2 regions of the Jeotgalibacillus malaysiensis genome follow, and region 1 is predicted to be linked to the other one. Evidence: riboswitches for the same ligand, from Rfam matches in the RefSeq annotation. Region 1 holds a riboswitch; the other holds the start of a gene.
What was found. A riboswitch is a leader RNA that binds a small molecule or an ion and turns the genes downstream of it on or off. The one in region 1 is predicted to bind cyclic di-GMP.

Region 1 (8,318 bases):
AAGAAAGCCACGAGCTGCCTATTTTGATTTCTGAGTTCGGAATTCCTGCTTCAAGAGGGATGACACACAAAAATCCCTTTGGCTGGAACCAGGGCTTTATTGAAGAAAGAGAGCAGGGAGAAATCCTGACAAGTCTTTACGAAGATATCATGCATCTTGATATGCTCGGAGGCCTTGTGTTCACATGGCAGGACGAGTGGTTCAAGCGAACATGGAATACGATGGATTATGATAATCCCGACAGAAGACCTTTCTGGTCAAATGCCCAGACAAACGAGCAGCAATTCGGTTTGCTCAGCTTTGACCGGCACCTTGGCAGAATTAACGGGGGAAAAGATGAAGATGCTTCACTGCTCGGTGAGTATGACGGGGCAATCCAACAATTAAGCGCATTACATGATGAGCGGTATTTATACCTTCAAATCGATTTGCAGGATCTCTCGCAGGATTTTTGGCGTAATCAAGCGCTCGACCTATACATCAGTATTCGCACTGATGAAGGAATTGAAACTGATCAGGGTAATGCTGATTTCAGGGCAAGAATCAATGATCAGGAAGGCCAGCTTGAAGTAGCAGGAGACTACGATTCATTTTATTTTGATTATGCAGAGAGACTCGAAATGATCCCGGAGAACGAAGCGCTCGATGAGTTTCACCCTATTCGCCTTGCACTCAACCGTGAATTCACGAGACCTGATACCGGGGAAGTGATGCCTTTTGAGAGCTATGAAACGGGACAGCTGAAGTACGGGATTGGAGATCCTGATCATGAACAGTATGATTCACTTGCAGACTATTACTTTACTGAAGATGGTCTGCTCGAGATCCGGCTTCCCTGGATGCTGTTAAATGCAAGGGATCCGAGTCAACATGAATTTATCGGTGATTTGCGTGAAGATGGGGTAGCAGCATCAATGACAATTGATGAAATCAGACTGTCAGCAGCTGTCTATCACAATGATGAGAACACCATTACAGAGCAGACACCTTTTGAATCCTATGCATGGGAGAAGTGGGACCTCCCTCAGTCTGAACCAAGATTAAAGTCTTCCTACGATGTGCTGCAGGAATTTTTCAGCACAATTCAATAAACAAAACCCCTGAAGCTTTACATGCTTCAGGGGTTTTATTACGCCGCTTCCTCTTCAGAAATCCCTTTACGCTGCATGTTCCCCCATGAACCTTTCTGGCGGATTGCAGCAATCAGACCTTCACATCTCCATAAAACGGTGAGCGGACGATACCAGAACGCTTCTGTTAAAGACCACGCAAATAACTTCAGCAGACTTTTTACATCAGGATACTTATGATACGTCCATTCTTCAAGCAGTACTGCCAGACTTGAAATCAACGAGCCGTACACAACGGTTGCAATGAACATAATCAGCGTGATTTCCCAGGAAATAAACGCAAAGATCAGCCCCGCGATGATAATCACATACCCAAGCAATTCAAAAATCGCACTCAATAGCTCCACAAATAAATAATACGGAAGTGCAAAAAGACCGATCCCTTTGTATTTCGGGTTTAACAGCATCGATTTATGGGTCCATAACGTCTCCGCGAGTCCCCTTTGCCACCTTCTGCGCTGAGATCTGAGAGAGCTTACAGTAGAAGGTGCTTCCGTCCAGCATACCGGATCCTGTATATACTCAATTCTTTGATCAGACCGCTCATCTTTAATCGACTTATGCATCCGGACAATGAGTTCCATATCCTCACCGACAGTATTTACCTTATAGCCGCCAGCTTTAATCACACGGTTTTTCTCAAATACACCGAATGCACCTGACACAATCAGCAGCATATTCATTCTGCTTAAGCCCAGACGGCCAATTAAAAATGCTCTGAAGTATTCAATAATCTGCATCAGCACAATTGGCGTTTTCGGCAGAGCGATCTCTTCCACTTCACTTCTGACGATCCTTGAGCCATTAGCAATCCGGACCGTTCCACCTGTTGCCGTTACTTTTCCATTTGAATCAATGATCGGCTTCATTGTTTTTAACAACGCATCCCTGTCTAATAATGAATCACCATCTATCGCTGCAAAATAAGGGTATTTTGAAAAGTTGATTCCTGCATTCAGCGCATCCGCTTTTCCTCCATTTTGCTTCTGAATCAAAAAGAGGTGCGGAAATAATGTAGACTGGTAAGCACGTTCAACCTCTGCCGTATCAAAGTAACGACGGATCGCCAGGTCAATTTCCTTCATTCTGAATTCAGTAATGACGCGCTCACTCGTCTGATCTGAGGAGCCGTCATCGATGACAATGACTTCAAACTGCGGATAATTCAAAGCAAGCATCGATCTCGCCGTGCTGACAACACCGACTTCCTCATTGTAAGCAGGGACTAATACCGAGACCGGAAAAGTATCCTTATTCATCGAAATTTCTTCAATATGCGCTTCCCTGTTCAGCTGACGCTCTTTTCTGATACGCGGTCCAGCCACCAGAAACATGCCGATATAAAGCAGGGAAACAGCAGCCATATAAATAATGATCACGATGGCAGCAGTATAAACGAGCCAATTTAACCAATCCATTATCTGCTCACCCCCGTTCTTAAAGTCTGAAGCTGTTTTGCCATATCCCTTGCATACAGATCCTCGTGCCCTTCAGCTGCAAAGGTAAGCAAAATCTCACCGTCCGGCATCTGCTTAAGTGCCTCACAAGCAGCAAATCGCACCCACCAGTTTGAATCTCCCGCAAGCTTCATGAGGGTTGTTGAGTATCTCGTCAGCTGCAGCAGTCCTGAAAGCCTTGCTGCATACATTCTTTCCTCCCACACTTCAGAATTTAGAAATGCCGAGATCTTATCTGCTGATGAAATATATCTGTACTGGCATAGAGCCGCCAGCGCTTTCAGACGTACTTCTTTTTCTTCATGTGTAAGATGAAATTCAACATAAGGCAGATGCTCGTAGTAACCTGTTTCTCCGAAATAAGAAATCAGACTGAGCTTTACCGGCGCGGGCAGCTCCTGATCCTTTTTCAGTTTTTCAATGGACGCTTGCGGCAGTCTTCTGAAGCATTCCTTCATAAAACCGATCGAAATAGATGTGTCGCTTTTCAGCATCTCGAGCACACTGTCGTCACCAAATGCCGCCAGCACCCTCAGTGACTGTCTGTACTCTTCATCCTTATCTTTAAGTGAAAGGTAATGAGTTTTCACATCCGCCTGCAAAGCTTTCATTTGATAGTCTTCAATAAAGAAAAGTGTGTTCACCCGTTCTGCCCAGCTACCCTTTTGCAGAATGTGCCGGTAATAATCCGTAAGGTAACGTTCAGCTGTCTTCCTCATCCGCTGTTCATTTTCAGCACCCTTGATGTTAGATGCATACTTTGATAATAGTTTTTCAAGTACCTTCACACGGATCTGCTCATCTGCAGGCAGTGAAGGCTCCTGTTCTGCCTCTCCGGCCAGATAAGAAAGATAGGGACTCAGCACCTGCTGATAAACTCTTAAAACCTCCTGATCATGATGGATTCCTTTTTGCTTGGAAATAGATAGATACATCAGCACAATGACCTGCAGCAGCAAAAACGCACCTGAAATCCATAAAATCACTGTGATCATTAACTGAACATCCTTTCCATCATACGGTCAATTCTCGAAGCCACTTCACGCACATTAAAAGGCTTTACCATATAATCATCCGCGCCAAGTCCAAGCGCTCTTTCAACTTCCTGATCACCCTGCCTTGCAGTCAGCATGGATACGAGAATATTCCTTGTGCCATATGATTCGCGCAGCTTAGCAAGCACTTCAATTCCATCCATTTTTGGCATCATCCCATCGAGCAGAATCATATATTTCTTCCCTGCGACATACCAGTCTCCCTGAAGAAAGTCGACGCCGTTTGCATAGGTTTTTATATCGACTGCCCGGCCGCCGACTTTACCGCGCCGTTCAAAATGATCCTTCAGCATTTCTCTCACTAATTCATCATCATCCACGACTATCAGCATCATCTGCTCTGTTGCCAGCTGCAGCCTGACTACTTCTGAGTAGCGGACTGTACAATTACGTCCGTTTTCTTTTGCAAAATAAAGAGATTTATCAGCGCAATCCAGAATTTCTTTTACATGAACCGCACTGTGCCACTCATGAAGTCCCGCTGAGAACTGAACGTTGAATTCCTGCTCTCCCGCTGTAAAGACGTACTGGTTAAAAGACTCCCGCCACAGCTGAATCTTTTTCTCAGCCTCTTCATATGTCGTATCAGGAAAAATCACTGAAAATTCTTCTCCCCCAAACCGGATTAACCGATCTCCGGGGTCTTTAGTGTCCATGATTATTTTCGCAAAAGCTTTCAGTACTTCATCTCCTGCAGGATGTCCGTATGAGTCATTCACCTGTTTAAAATGATCGAGATCAATCATCGCAAAAACAGCGGAATCCATCTCTCCATCAGCTATTCTCTTTGTGATGTGAAGCACTTCATTATCCAGACAATCTCTTTTTAATGCGCCGGTCAGGAAGTCATTTCTGATTTGTCCGAGCAGCATATTCCGCTGAAAGATCCTGTTTTTCAAAAACGGAATAATGATATTTTCATTAATCGGTTTTCCGATGACATCAAGTACACCGGTCTCATATGCCGCTATTCTTTTCTCATCCGTCAGCTCACTGCTGACAAGGATAATTGGCGTTAAATCTTTCCTGGCTTTTTCATCATTTCACTAATTAATTGTTCTTCTCCTTCAGACAGCAGATCAAGATCCACAATCAGTAAATCCGGAGAAAGATCATAATAATGCTCGAGCCCTTTTGAGAGGTTGACTGAGGTAATCACCTGAAAATCATGTTCTTCAAGAAAACCCTTCATCCTTTTGATAAATTCAACATCCTTTTCAATCATCAGGATAAATGGGATATCTTCAGGCTGTTCATTCAGGTCACTCTGCAATTCTTCCATCTGTTCGATCGTTGCTGACTCCTGAATAAATGCTTCTGACTGCTCAAGGGTAAAAAATCTTCTCCATTCATTCCCTGTCAGTACTCTCGTACCATCTTCATTCAGCTCGGATAGCGCCTGCTCTGCCTGATTAGATAAATCCATCAGACCGATCGTGCCCGCCGTGCCTTTTAAACCATGGAAAAAACGATAGCATTCATCTTCAGTAACGGCATCTTTCGTACCCCATTCCATTACCGTCTGCTCAATACGCTTATTTAACATTTCCTGATATTTCATACTCATCTGCGCCACATCCTATGTAAATATTCGTATTTACACTGCTCTTTTTCGTTCTTTTTTCCCTATTATACTCTCTTTTTACAATTAAAAAGAACTTTCCCGTAAATTTCGGAAAAGTTCTTTTAGATCTAAGGTTTAAGCGCTTTCCAGCTTTCGGTATGATGAATTGCAAAACCTTTAAAGCTTGTATATCCCTTCACCTGCTGATAGACATGGTTCAACTCGCGATTCATGACGGTTTCACCTTCCTGATAAAACGTCAGATAATCGCCTTCTGCTGTCTGGTCTGTTTCTACACCAATCACAACAGGCTTTCCAAGTTTTTGACCAACTGTCAGCTCATGCAGGGTTAAAGGGGTGATGGCTGAAGCTGTATCACGGTAAGCCATAATGGTAATGCCATCAGTCTGCTGTTGTACCCAGTCAGAAAGCAGCCCGCTTCCGTATGTGTTTTTAAATTTAATCTCATCAAACCAGAAAGGAACGTCCGCTTCCATCCGGATATTTAACTGACCTGCTTTAACAGCCGCTTCTTTCATCAGAGACTGATAAGCTTTAATGACAGTCGCACGTTTTGAATTCCACCCGCTGTAAAGGTACGGCTCAACATCCAGATGAATGCCCTTAAAGTCAGCGTCTGCTTGTGAGGCCATCTGATATTGCTCTACCCAGCCAAGCAGCTGTCTCAGCTGCAGATATCCTTTTGGCGCAGCCCAGTCCGGCGCACCATCAAGCGCGTACACATCGATTTCTCTTGCTGTCGCACCTTGAATAAATGACCTGTAGACATCAGCAGAGACGTCACGGTCAATCTGTACATATACTTTCGTTACCTGTTTTTCAGTTAAAAAGTCCAGTGTGTCAGGCGTTCCATCAATCAATGACCACGGATTCCATAACCATGTGGCTCTTTCAATGGTTGAAGCTTTTGCCGGTATTGCCATACTGCACACCATTCCTACAATCAGACATAATAGCGCAGAACAAATCACCTTTTTCACGTTGTCCTCCATTCTATAAGGTGGTCCTCATAGAATGAGAACCCGGCAGCCAGACAACCATTTGAATAACAGACAGGCTCACGGCTTTGCGTCCTTTCCTTTCGGAGAAGTTTGCCCTTATCAGATTCATTTTTAAAAATTATACGACCATTCCAGGTGTACGTCTACGCAAAAATAATTTGCTTTATTTTTTCTCAGGCTTCATCAGCTGCATACGCTCATTAAACAAAGTCGGATAGGATAGAAATCCGAGCATTGCACTTGTCACGACGGCTGTCGTTAGTAACAGGAAGATAATTAACAGCTGGAACATCACTGCCTGAAGCGGATCTGCCCCTGCTATAATCTGACCGCTCATCATGCCCGGGAGCTGCACAAGTCCGATCGTCTTCTGGCTTTCAATTGTCGGAATCGTACTTGCCTGAATCGATGAAATCAGCGGACGGTGAATCGCCTGCTTTGGCGTACCGCCCAGTGACAGGATAAGTTCCGTCTCAGCTTCTCTGGAATCTATTTCAGATGTAAAACGGTTTAAGAATAAGATCGACAATACCATCGAATTTCCGATCACCATACCACTGATTGGAATGATATACTGTGCAGTCGCCGGCGTAATATTAAGACCGAGTAAAATGCCCTGCGTTAAGATTTCAATAAACACAAACGTAACAACCAGCTTCCACGTAATCCCTTTGATTGAGACACCTTTTTTACGCGCATTCTGTACAGCAGCTCCGATCATCAAGACAACCATTAAGAAAATATAGAAAAAGTTCTCGGCATCAAATACAAACTGCAGAATATAACCGACTGCAAGCAGCTGAATGATTGCTCTGATCGTTGCAACGACAGCGTCCTTCTCAAGTCCAAGATTCAACGTTCTTGATAACACAAGGGGGATTAAGACAAATACGAGTGATAAACCAAGTAACAGAAAACTCATTCCGCTTCCCCCTTTACAAACGTTTGAACTCTTGGGTTCTGTGGATCCTTCAGCAGAGTGCTTTCTCCAGTCTCAACTAACTCGCCGTCCATCATCACCCACGTGTATTCACCGATCGAAAGTGCCTGTCTGAGATTATGTGTGATCCACATAATCGTCGTATGATAGGTCTCATTAATTCTGACAATCAATTCTTCTATCTCCTGCTGTGAGACCCTGTCCAGTGAGGATGTGATCTCATCAAGCAACAAAATCTCCGGCTTCATCACAAGCGTCCGGGCAATTGACACCTTCTGGCGCTGACCGCCTGACAGATCTTTTGCATCCCGCTCGAGAAAACTTTCATCAAGACCAACGAGCCTGATCATCTCTTCTGCAGTTTCTGCAGGAAGCTCATTCCCCTGCAGTTCAAATGGCAGTGCCATGTTTTTACGGACGGTTCCAGGCACCATTGTTGCTGTCTGCAGGGCGATGCCTACTTTCCTTCTGAGTTCAACCGGTTCGTAAGTAGAGATCTTTTTATCATCTATATATATGTCACCTGAATCAGGAGAAATCAGCCCGTTACAGAGCCTGAACAACGTGGTTTTCCCTGCCCCTGACGGACCGACAAGTGTCGTAATTCTGTTTTTCGGAAACCACCCGGTGACGTCATGCAGAATTTTCGTATCACCTGATTGATAATTTACATGGCTGAACTGAATGGCAGCCTGAGCATCCTTTGTCATGATCATTACTTCCTTTTTCTCTTATTTATAATAATTGTAATGTAATAATGATAATAAATAAATCACAAAAAGGCAAGCTGATCAGCCTGCCTTTTTACTCTTCCATAAGAACAGTCATTTTATCTAACGATTCCCTGAATTCCTCAACCCTAATAAATCGTGCATCTCTTAACAGTTCTTTTCCTTTAGAGAATATCAGGACGACCGGTGCAGTGAAGATTGACAACCTTCCTGCCACTTCTTCGTACTCATCGACAAGGATATGAGCGAATTCAACCTCCGGATATTCTTCCATGACCTGCTGAATTTTTGGAAGAAGGGCGTGACAGACACTGCAGCCATTTCTTGATATATACACCACGCTTAACGGTTGATTCATCATACTATCCAATTCTTCATTTGAACGAACTTCAGTATATGCTCTCATATTCGGGTCACCT
Region 2 (8,318 bases), 1.3 Mb from region 1:
TCGTTGGAAAGAGTACCGTTTTCTTTTTCACATCATAGATTCCACGCTGCGTCACTCTTAAATATGGTAAGTGAGTGGAGCAAAGGAATAGCAAAGTATAAACCGGATCATCAAACGCATATCCGCATTCCTTCAGCACACTGCGCAGTTTCTTTTCTTCTTTCATTATTATTTCCATCGGCTGATCAGACATGACACCGCCCAGCGGCAGAGGAATCTCATGCAGCAGTTCCCCCTGATCAATCAGCACTATGCCGCCACCCATTTCCTTCATTCTCTTAAATGCATCAAGCAGATCTTTTTTACTTTTACCAATCAGTAAAATGTCTCCTGTACTTGAAAATGAGGAAGCAAGTCCGCCAAGATTATTAGCAAATCCTTTAATTAGCGTACAGATCTTCCACTCACCGTAGCGGTCAACAAGCATTAGGAAGCTTTCATCATTATCGCGCGGAAGCTCATTTACACCCGCATCAATGGAAACTGAGTAAGGTTTCGTAATCACATTGTTTACCATATCGATCCCACACGGCATTGAAAATTGCAGATCATCTGCCTCAAGCTCCCAGTCAATTTTAAGCGGATTAATCTCTGACCAGTCCGGAGTAAAGGCCGGTTCCTGTTCTACTCCATCTTTTAAAATCCATTCACCTTTTGACATCACTGATTCTGGTACCGGGTTTAAAGGATCACTCAATATATTTAATGTAGCAAGGCGACCGGTTGCAATCATTCCCTGCATATAATCAAGCCGGTAATACTTCGCAACAGCATAGGAAGCCATATGGTAAGCTTCAATTGGCTCTACACCCTCGTCAATCGCTATCCTGACCAACTGATCCATGACGCCGTTTTCATAAAAGGATGGACTTGATCCATCTGTTGTCATCATCAGTGAATCGAATGAATGGAGGTTCCGCTCCTTTAATTCACTGATCAGCTTCGGAAGATCCGGTCTGATCGAAGAATGTCTGAGCGTTACAGCCAGCCCCTGCTCAAGGCGCTTCCATACATCATCCCCTGACATTGACTCATGATCTCCTGTTACACCCAGCAATGACATTTTTGCAATCGTCTTCTCCGAAGCACCAGGCAAATGACCTTCAACTCTCTTATAGCGCAGCCTTGCCTCCTGCACCCAGCTCAGTAACAGGTCATCTCCCCCTGCAAGTTTAGGCCACGAAGTAAGTTCACCAGCCAGTAATACACTTGGATCATCAAGCCATGACAGGACTTCTCCATTTGTAAAAACTTCTTCTTCTTCACGAAGCTCTGTCTGTGAATCCAGCCTGCTCCACCAATAATAAGTGAGTGGTGACGTTTTAAACTGCTGCATAAAAGGAAGCGCTTTCTTTTTGTCACATAATAAAAGGAGCATTAAATTGTCCTGAATAAAAGTCGTTGTCCCACGCTTTGCTGCATATTCTCCAAAGCTGTGTGGATTATAGAGCTGAAAAGGATGAACATGGGGTTCAATATAACCTGGCACAATCCACTTATCCTCTAGATAAAGCACTTCAGTTCCATTCAGACTTTCAGGCATGTCGCTCCCTGTATAAATAATTCTATCCTGATATATCCATACGTTCCCTTTCACCCACTGATGAAGGGTTGAGTTCAAATAATTCGTATCTGCAAGTACAAGATCAGGTGATTTTGTCCCTTCCAAGATGGAAGTATGGTCTCTTAAATGACTGATCTTCCACGGGAATCTCTGTCCCACTCTCATCACTCCAATAGTTCCTCTAAAAGTTTCATTAAGCTTACCATATTTTACGCGTCACCGCACAAAAGAATTGTGACTTTTTCTTAAACTTGTGCACAAGTGAACATTATCTTAACAAAATACATTTTTTCCTAATAATAATGTTAGAAAATATTTTTTTATAAAGTAATACATAATGATAATTTGTATTTAGATGGAAACTCTATGTTATATGTATTTGCAGGCAACTGATAAGAATATTCAGAAAAAATGTTTTTACACAGTCAGTTAATAGTGGTCTTTTTTTATTTGTATGATATTATTTAGATAACAATATTTTAAGCAAAGAGAGTGATTGTTATGATCGGAGACCGCGTTAAAGCTTTACGAAAAGAAAAGAAAATGTCGCTGACTGAACTCGCTGATCAGGCAGGCGTTGCTAAATCATATATCAGCTCTCTCGAGAGAAATCTTCAACAGAATCCATCTATTCAATTTTTAGAAAAAATCGCACCAGTGCTTGGTGTGACGGTCAACTCTCTGCTCGATCCCGATAGTGACGAAATAAATGTTGACAGCGAATGGGTAAACCTTGCAAAAACAGCAATGGAATCAGGTATTTCTAAGGAACAGTTTAAAGAGTTTATTGAATTTAATAAATGGAGAATCAACCAAAAATAGCCTGTGCAGCATAATTGCTTTGCACAGGCTATTTTATAGATTAATGTATGTCTTACCCAACAACTAAATCATTCCTCCTCCAATTGGTAGAACCTGCTCCTTCCAGGAAATCTCTAATATCCTCCATCGGAATTCCTGCTTGTACAGCCTCCTCAATCAGCGCCATCCATTCTACGTCCACTTCGTTTTTACGACCCATTTACATTCCCCTCCTAAAATACTTTCTACAGTACTTCAGGCGGCTCAGCCGTCATAGCTCCCCTGTCTCTTTATTGGCCTTAGACCCGTAAGCTTTGCGTCCCACCCTTTCAGATGGTTTGCCTTTTTCTGTTCTCTCAAAGCGATTGCAGCATCTGGGATCTTTCCGGGACTTAAAGTTTGAGTTTAGGTATAATTTCTGTTATGAACTTATATTATCACTAGGATAGTAGCAAATAAATAGTCCTATTTACCTAAATATTCTGACTTTTTCAACATTAAATTTATGTTACAATATTACGTTTGTTTTATTTTGCCGAATGCTGGTAAGCAGATTGACGAAAATGCTGATTCAGTTCGTAATAAGAGATTGCTCTGAGAGATGGATATGTAGTAAGGTCTTCACCGCATACCGGACAAATCCAGTTTTCTCTAGTGCTGCTGCTATAAGATGACCTCATACATTTAGGACATTCTTTTCGTACCATTTCATCCCCCCCGTTGTTCTTTATAGAGAATTACCGTACCCTCATTATATGTCAGAACTGGGGAATCACAAGTATGAAAATTGCTTTATACAGGTACAAAAAGAATGTTTTTCTCCTAAATACTCTCACTTACTCCAAATTGAATATATTTACGGAAAATTCTAACTTCTATTTAATGCTTTATTGCCAATATCTTTTCTATAGAAAAAGTGACTTGCATCAACATGGTTAAGCGCATCATATACCTGATCCCGCGCTGCTTCAACATTTTTTCCAGAACCCGCTGCAAGAAGCACTCTTCCTCCATCAGCCACAATTTGTGAATCTACTTTTTTTGTGCCTGCATGGTAGAAAAATGTCTCTGCATTCAAAATAGATTCAACAGAATGTCCCTTTTCATAGGATCCCGGGTAGCCTTCTGATGCGAGCACTACACCAACAACTGTATGATCGCTCCATTTTACTTCTTCAGTTTTATCCTCTAAAAGATTCAGTAACAGCTGTGCAAGGTCAGATTTCATTCTGTGCAGAACCACCTGTGTTTCCGGGTCTCCAAAACGCGCATTGAATTCAATCACTTTAGGACCGTCCTCAGTCAGAATCAATCCAGCATATAATACACCTGTAAAAGGAGTCCCTTCTTTTATCATTGCCTGTACAACCGGCTTGATAATTTCATTCATCGCTTTGTCTTCAGTTGCTGATGGCAGATGGGCAACTGGGGAATAAGCACCCATTCCACCTGTGTTCGGTCCTTTATCATTGTCATAGGCCCGTTTATGATCCTGCGCAAGTGCAAGTGGAATAATCGTTTCTTCATTCACAAGACACATAAATGAAAATTCTTCACCATCCAGAAAATCCTCTACAACAATTTTTGCAGATGATGCACCGAAGCGATTGTGTTCAAGCATACCTTCAGCGGCTTCGAGCGCTTCGGCTTCTGTCATTGCTACAACAACCCCTTTACCAGCTGCAAGACCATCAGCTTTAATGACAATTGGAGCTCCCTTTTTCTTTATGTAATCAGATGCTTCCTGAAAGCTTGTGAACGTTTCATAACCTGCTGTAGGAATACTGTACTTTTTCATCAGCTCTTTTGCGAATGCTTTACTGCCTTCAATTGCAGAGGCTTCTTGAGTCGGACCAAACACTTTCAGCCCCTCTGCTAAAAACAGATCCGTCAGACCTTCAGCAAGCGGCTGCTCCGGACCGATTACAGTGAGTGCGATGTCATTTTCCTTTGCAAAAGATACCAATGCATGCTGATCTGTTTCTTCTATATCCAGACATTCAGCATGTGCTGCGATCCCGGCATTTCCAGGTGCACAGAACACTCTACTGACTGAAGCATCCTGATAAAATTTATAGCAAAGCGCATGCTCGCGTCCTCCGCGTCCAACTACAAGTACATTCATTTGTATTCCTCCTGAAATTATATTTAGCTCTGTTAATGTCGGCTGTGATTTCCGCTTCAGGGGGACGCTTTCCGTGGCCGGGCGGTGAGCCCGCAGGCTTCGCCATGCTCGGTCTCACACGTCCCTTCCTGCCACAGGAGTCGCCCCCTTACGCTCCAATCACAGCTGTGCAATATCAATAATTGTTTTTTATACAAAAGTTTCAAAAAGAGCCGGCCTCAAAAAGAAGCCGGCTAAAAATTTTTTGTAAGCGGCTTTGACATGGACCTCTTACACAAATAGAAAAGTTTCACTCATGCTAATCAATGCTTAAAATGGCGTACACCCGTCATGACCATGGCGATGCCATACTCATCAGCTTTCTTAATGGAATCCTCATCCTTAATCGATCCACCCGTTTGAATAATCGCAGTGATACCGGCTTTAGCAGCCGCTTCAACCGTATCATTCATCGGGAAGAAGGCATCAGAAGCAAGTGCAGCTCCCTGTGCGCGGTCACCTGCCTGTTCAAGCGCAATTTTAGCTGCGCCGACACGGTTCATCTGACCTGCGCCAATTCCAAGCGTCATGTGCTGTTCAGCAACAACAATCGCATTCGACTTAACGTGCTTCACCACCTTCCAGGCAGTTTTCATTGCTGTCCATTCCTCTTCAGTTGGTTCACGCTTTGTAACGACTTTCAGATCTGCATCCTCAAGCGTGTAACGGTCCTGATCCTGAACAAGCAGACCGCCTTCCACTGACGTATAGATATATTCATGCTTTAAGTGACGGTCAAACGGAACAGTCAGCAAGCGGATGTTTTTCTTTTTCGTGAGAATCTCAAGTGCATCCTTTGAAAATGCAGGTGCAATGATGATCTCAAGAAAAATATCAGCGAGCTTTTCAGCCGTTTCCTTATTTACACCTCGGTTAAATGCGACAATCCCGCCAAAAATTGACGTTGAGTCTGCCTCAAATGCTCTCTGAAAAGCTTCCTGAGGGCTGTCACCGGTTCCGACACCGCATGGATTCATATGCTTCACTGCAACAGCTGCTGCCTGATCAAAGTCCTTCACGATCTGAAGTGCTGCATCTGCATCTTTAATATTGTTATAGGAAAGCTCTTTCCCGTGGTGCTGACGCGCATGAGCAATTGAGAACTCAGAACCGAGCGGGTTGCGGTAGAATGCTGCTTTCTGGTGCGGGTTTTCACCGTAGCGAAGATCCTGCTTACGCTCATAAGTAACCGTAATTCTCTCAGGGTTTTCCTCCCCTGATTCCTGCGTTAAATATTGTGCGATATACGCATCATAAGCTGCTGTGTGTCTGAACACTTTTGCAGCGAGACGCTTTTTAAGCTCAGGTGAAACACCACCTGCTTTTAATTCCTCAATGACCATTTCATAATCCTCTGAATCAACAACAACCGTTAAGTATGCGTGGTTTTTAGCAGCTGCACGCAGCATGGTCGGCCCGCCGATATCAATGTTTTCAACAGCATCTTCAAATGAAACATTCGGCTTTGCAATTGTCTGCTGGAATGGATACAGATTCACACAGACGAGATCAATCGCTTCAATTCCCTGCTCCTGAAGCTGACGCTGGTGATCAGGTTGATCCTGCTTGGCAAGCAGTCCGCCGTGAATAGATGGATGAAGAGTTTTCACACGTCCCTCTAAAATTTCAGGAAAACCCGTTACTTCATCGACACCTTTTACTTTAACTCCATTATCAGCAAGCAGTGTTTTTGTTCCGCCTGTTGACAGGATCTCATAGCCGAGTGTTTGCAGCTGTTCCGCAAATTCTACGATGCCTGCTTTTTCAGATACACTGATTAATGCACGTTTAGTCATTTTGTTTCCTCCAATGCTTCAGCAAATAGCTGGTTAAGTGTTTCAGGGTAAAGGCGGTGTTCAATGCCGTGAATCACCTTTTCAACCTCTTCTCTTTCCCATCCGTCAGGAATTTTAAATGGTTCCTGTACGATCACAGGACCGGTGTCCATTCCTTCATCCACATAATGAATTGTCACACCGGTTACTTTCATACCGCTGTCGATTGCCTGTCCGAGTGCATCCTTCCCCGGGAAAGCAGGAAGCAATGATGGATGAATATTGACAATACGTTTTGGATAGGCCTGAAGAAGGACTGAACCGATGAGTCTCATGTACCCTGCTAATACCAGCCATTCTACTTCTTTTTCATGAAGCATTTCAAGGATTGCTGTCTCATATTCAGCTTTTGACGAAAAGTCTTTCGGGTTCAGTGCACAGACGTCAATGCCTAACGCTTCTGCACGATTGACTGCAAACGCGCCAGGCTTGTCTGTTACAAGTAAAACGAGTGAAGCCTTTAATCTGCCGTCACGGACTGCCTGTGCGATTGCTTCAAAGTTACTTCCATTTCCTGATGCAAATACAGCAAATTTGATCTCACTCATAGATTGTTACCTTCTTTCCGCTTTCAGCTGTCACACGGCCGATCTCAAAGCTTTCTTCACCTTCATCAGCAAGTTTTCTCTGAACCGCTGCTGCATAATCAGGTCGGACTGCAAATACAAAACCGATTCCCATATTAAACACGCTGAACATTTCCTGATCTGAAAACTCTCCTGCTTTTTGTATGAGATCGAACACCGGAAGCACCGGCCAGCTGTTATTCATCACTTCAATCGATGTACCTTCTGGCAGCATACGCGGGAGGTTTTCATAGAATCCGCCACCGGTGATATGCGCCATACCTGTGACCTCACCAGCTGCGAGCGCTGTTTTTACTGCTTTTGGGTACAGACGGGTCGGTGTCAGAAGCACTTCACCAAGTGTGTGTTCAAAGCCATCCGGACGATCAGTCAGCTGCATTTGCTGCTGTTCAAGAAGGACTTTGCGGACCAATGAAAAGCCATTACTGTGAATTCCACTGGATGGCAGTCCAATTAATACATCTCCAGGCTTGATTGCTTCACCTGTAATGAGCTTGCTCTTTTCAGCTGCACCTACTGCAAATCCAGCCATATCGTATTCATCCTCTTCATACATTCCCGGCATTTCAGCAGTTTCACCGCCAATTAAAGCGCAGCCTGAATCCACACATGCATCCGCGATTCCTTTTACCAGCTGCTCAATCTTTTCAGGCTCAGCTTTACCGACTGCAAGGTAATCAAGGAAATACAACGGCTCTGCACCTTGTGCGGCAATATCATTTACGCACATTGCCACACAGTCGATGCCGATTGTGTCGTGCTTGTCCATGGCAAATGCAAGCTTCAGCTTTGTACCGACGCCGTCTGTTCCTGAGATCAGTACTGGTTCTTTGTAGTTCAGTGCCGACAGATCGAACATGCCGCCAAATCCGCCGAATGCGCCCATGATGCCTGCGCGTTCTGTGCGCTTAACGTGTTTTTTCATCCGTTCTACTGCTTCGTATCCTGCTTCGATGTTAACTCCGGCCTGTTTGTAGGCATCAGACATGAATGTTCCTCCTTGAATACGCTGTTGGACTTAATAACTTGGCGTACGATCTTCGTTCCAGGCGGACGCTTTCCGCGCGGCCGGCGGTGAGCCTCCTCGTCGCTGCGCGCCTGCGGGGTCTCACCTGTCCGGCTTCTCGCGCTGGAGTCGCCGCCTTCCACTACGATCTACGCTGTGGATCTTAAGAAAACTTCTCCATAAACTCATTGCATTCTATCGTTTATCATATAAATTTCATTTGTATTAATGCGCTAGTTCTTTTTCATAAGGATGAAGTGTATCCGGGTAGATCTCGGTTGGGTACTTTCCTGTAAAGCAGGCCAGGCAGTGTCCACGATTCTCACCTTCATCTTCACGACCAACGGCTTTCACTAGGCCT

Region 2: it holds a riboswitch for cyclic di-GMP, as region 1 does, so the genes downstream of both, LG330_RS06010 (anti-repressor SinI family protein) here and LG330_RS17335 (amidase) in region 1, are expected to answer to the same signal.

The regions. Positions count from the first base shown of each region.
Region 1 is NZ_CP085252.1:3,350,134-3,358,451, forward strand. It holds gene LG330_RS17310 (hypothetical protein) at 1-1,091, shown strand, start outside; gene LG330_RS17315 (glycosyltransferase) at 1,130-2,548, opposite strand; gene LG330_RS17320 (HEAT repeat domain-containing protein) at 2,548-3,582, opposite strand; gene LG330_RS17325 (diguanylate cyclase) at 3,582-4,514, opposite strand; gene LG330_RS17330 (hypothetical protein) at 4,658-5,209, opposite strand; gene LG330_RS17335 (amidase) at 5,335-6,207, opposite strand; cyclic di-GMP riboswitch class I at 6,249-6,333, opposite strand; gene LG330_RS17340 (ABC transporter permease) at 6,392-7,150, opposite strand; gene LG330_RS17345 (phosphate ABC transporter ATP-binding protein) at 7,147-7,878, opposite strand; gene LG330_RS17350 (thioredoxin family protein) at 7,973-8,305, opposite strand.
Region 2 is NZ_CP085252.1:1,066,211-1,074,528, reverse strand. It holds gene LG330_RS06020 (adenine deaminase C-terminal domain-containing protein) at 1-1,729, opposite strand, end outside; gene LG330_RS06015 (helix-turn-helix domain-containing protein) at 2,066-2,386, shown strand; gene LG330_RS06010 (anti-repressor SinI family protein) at 2,439-2,585, opposite strand; cyclic di-GMP riboswitch class I at 2,621-2,718, opposite strand; gene LG330_RS06005 (hypothetical protein) at 2,893-3,072, opposite strand; gene purD (phosphoribosylamine--glycine ligase) at 3,234-4,490, opposite strand; gene purH (bifunctional phosphoribosylaminoimidazolecarboxamide formyltransferase/IMP cyclohydrolase) at 4,793-6,325, opposite strand; gene purN (phosphoribosylglycinamide formyltransferase) at 6,322-6,912, opposite strand; gene purM (phosphoribosylformylglycinamidine cyclo-ligase) at 6,905-7,939, opposite strand; gene purF (amidophosphoribosyltransferase) at 8,183-8,318, opposite strand, start outside.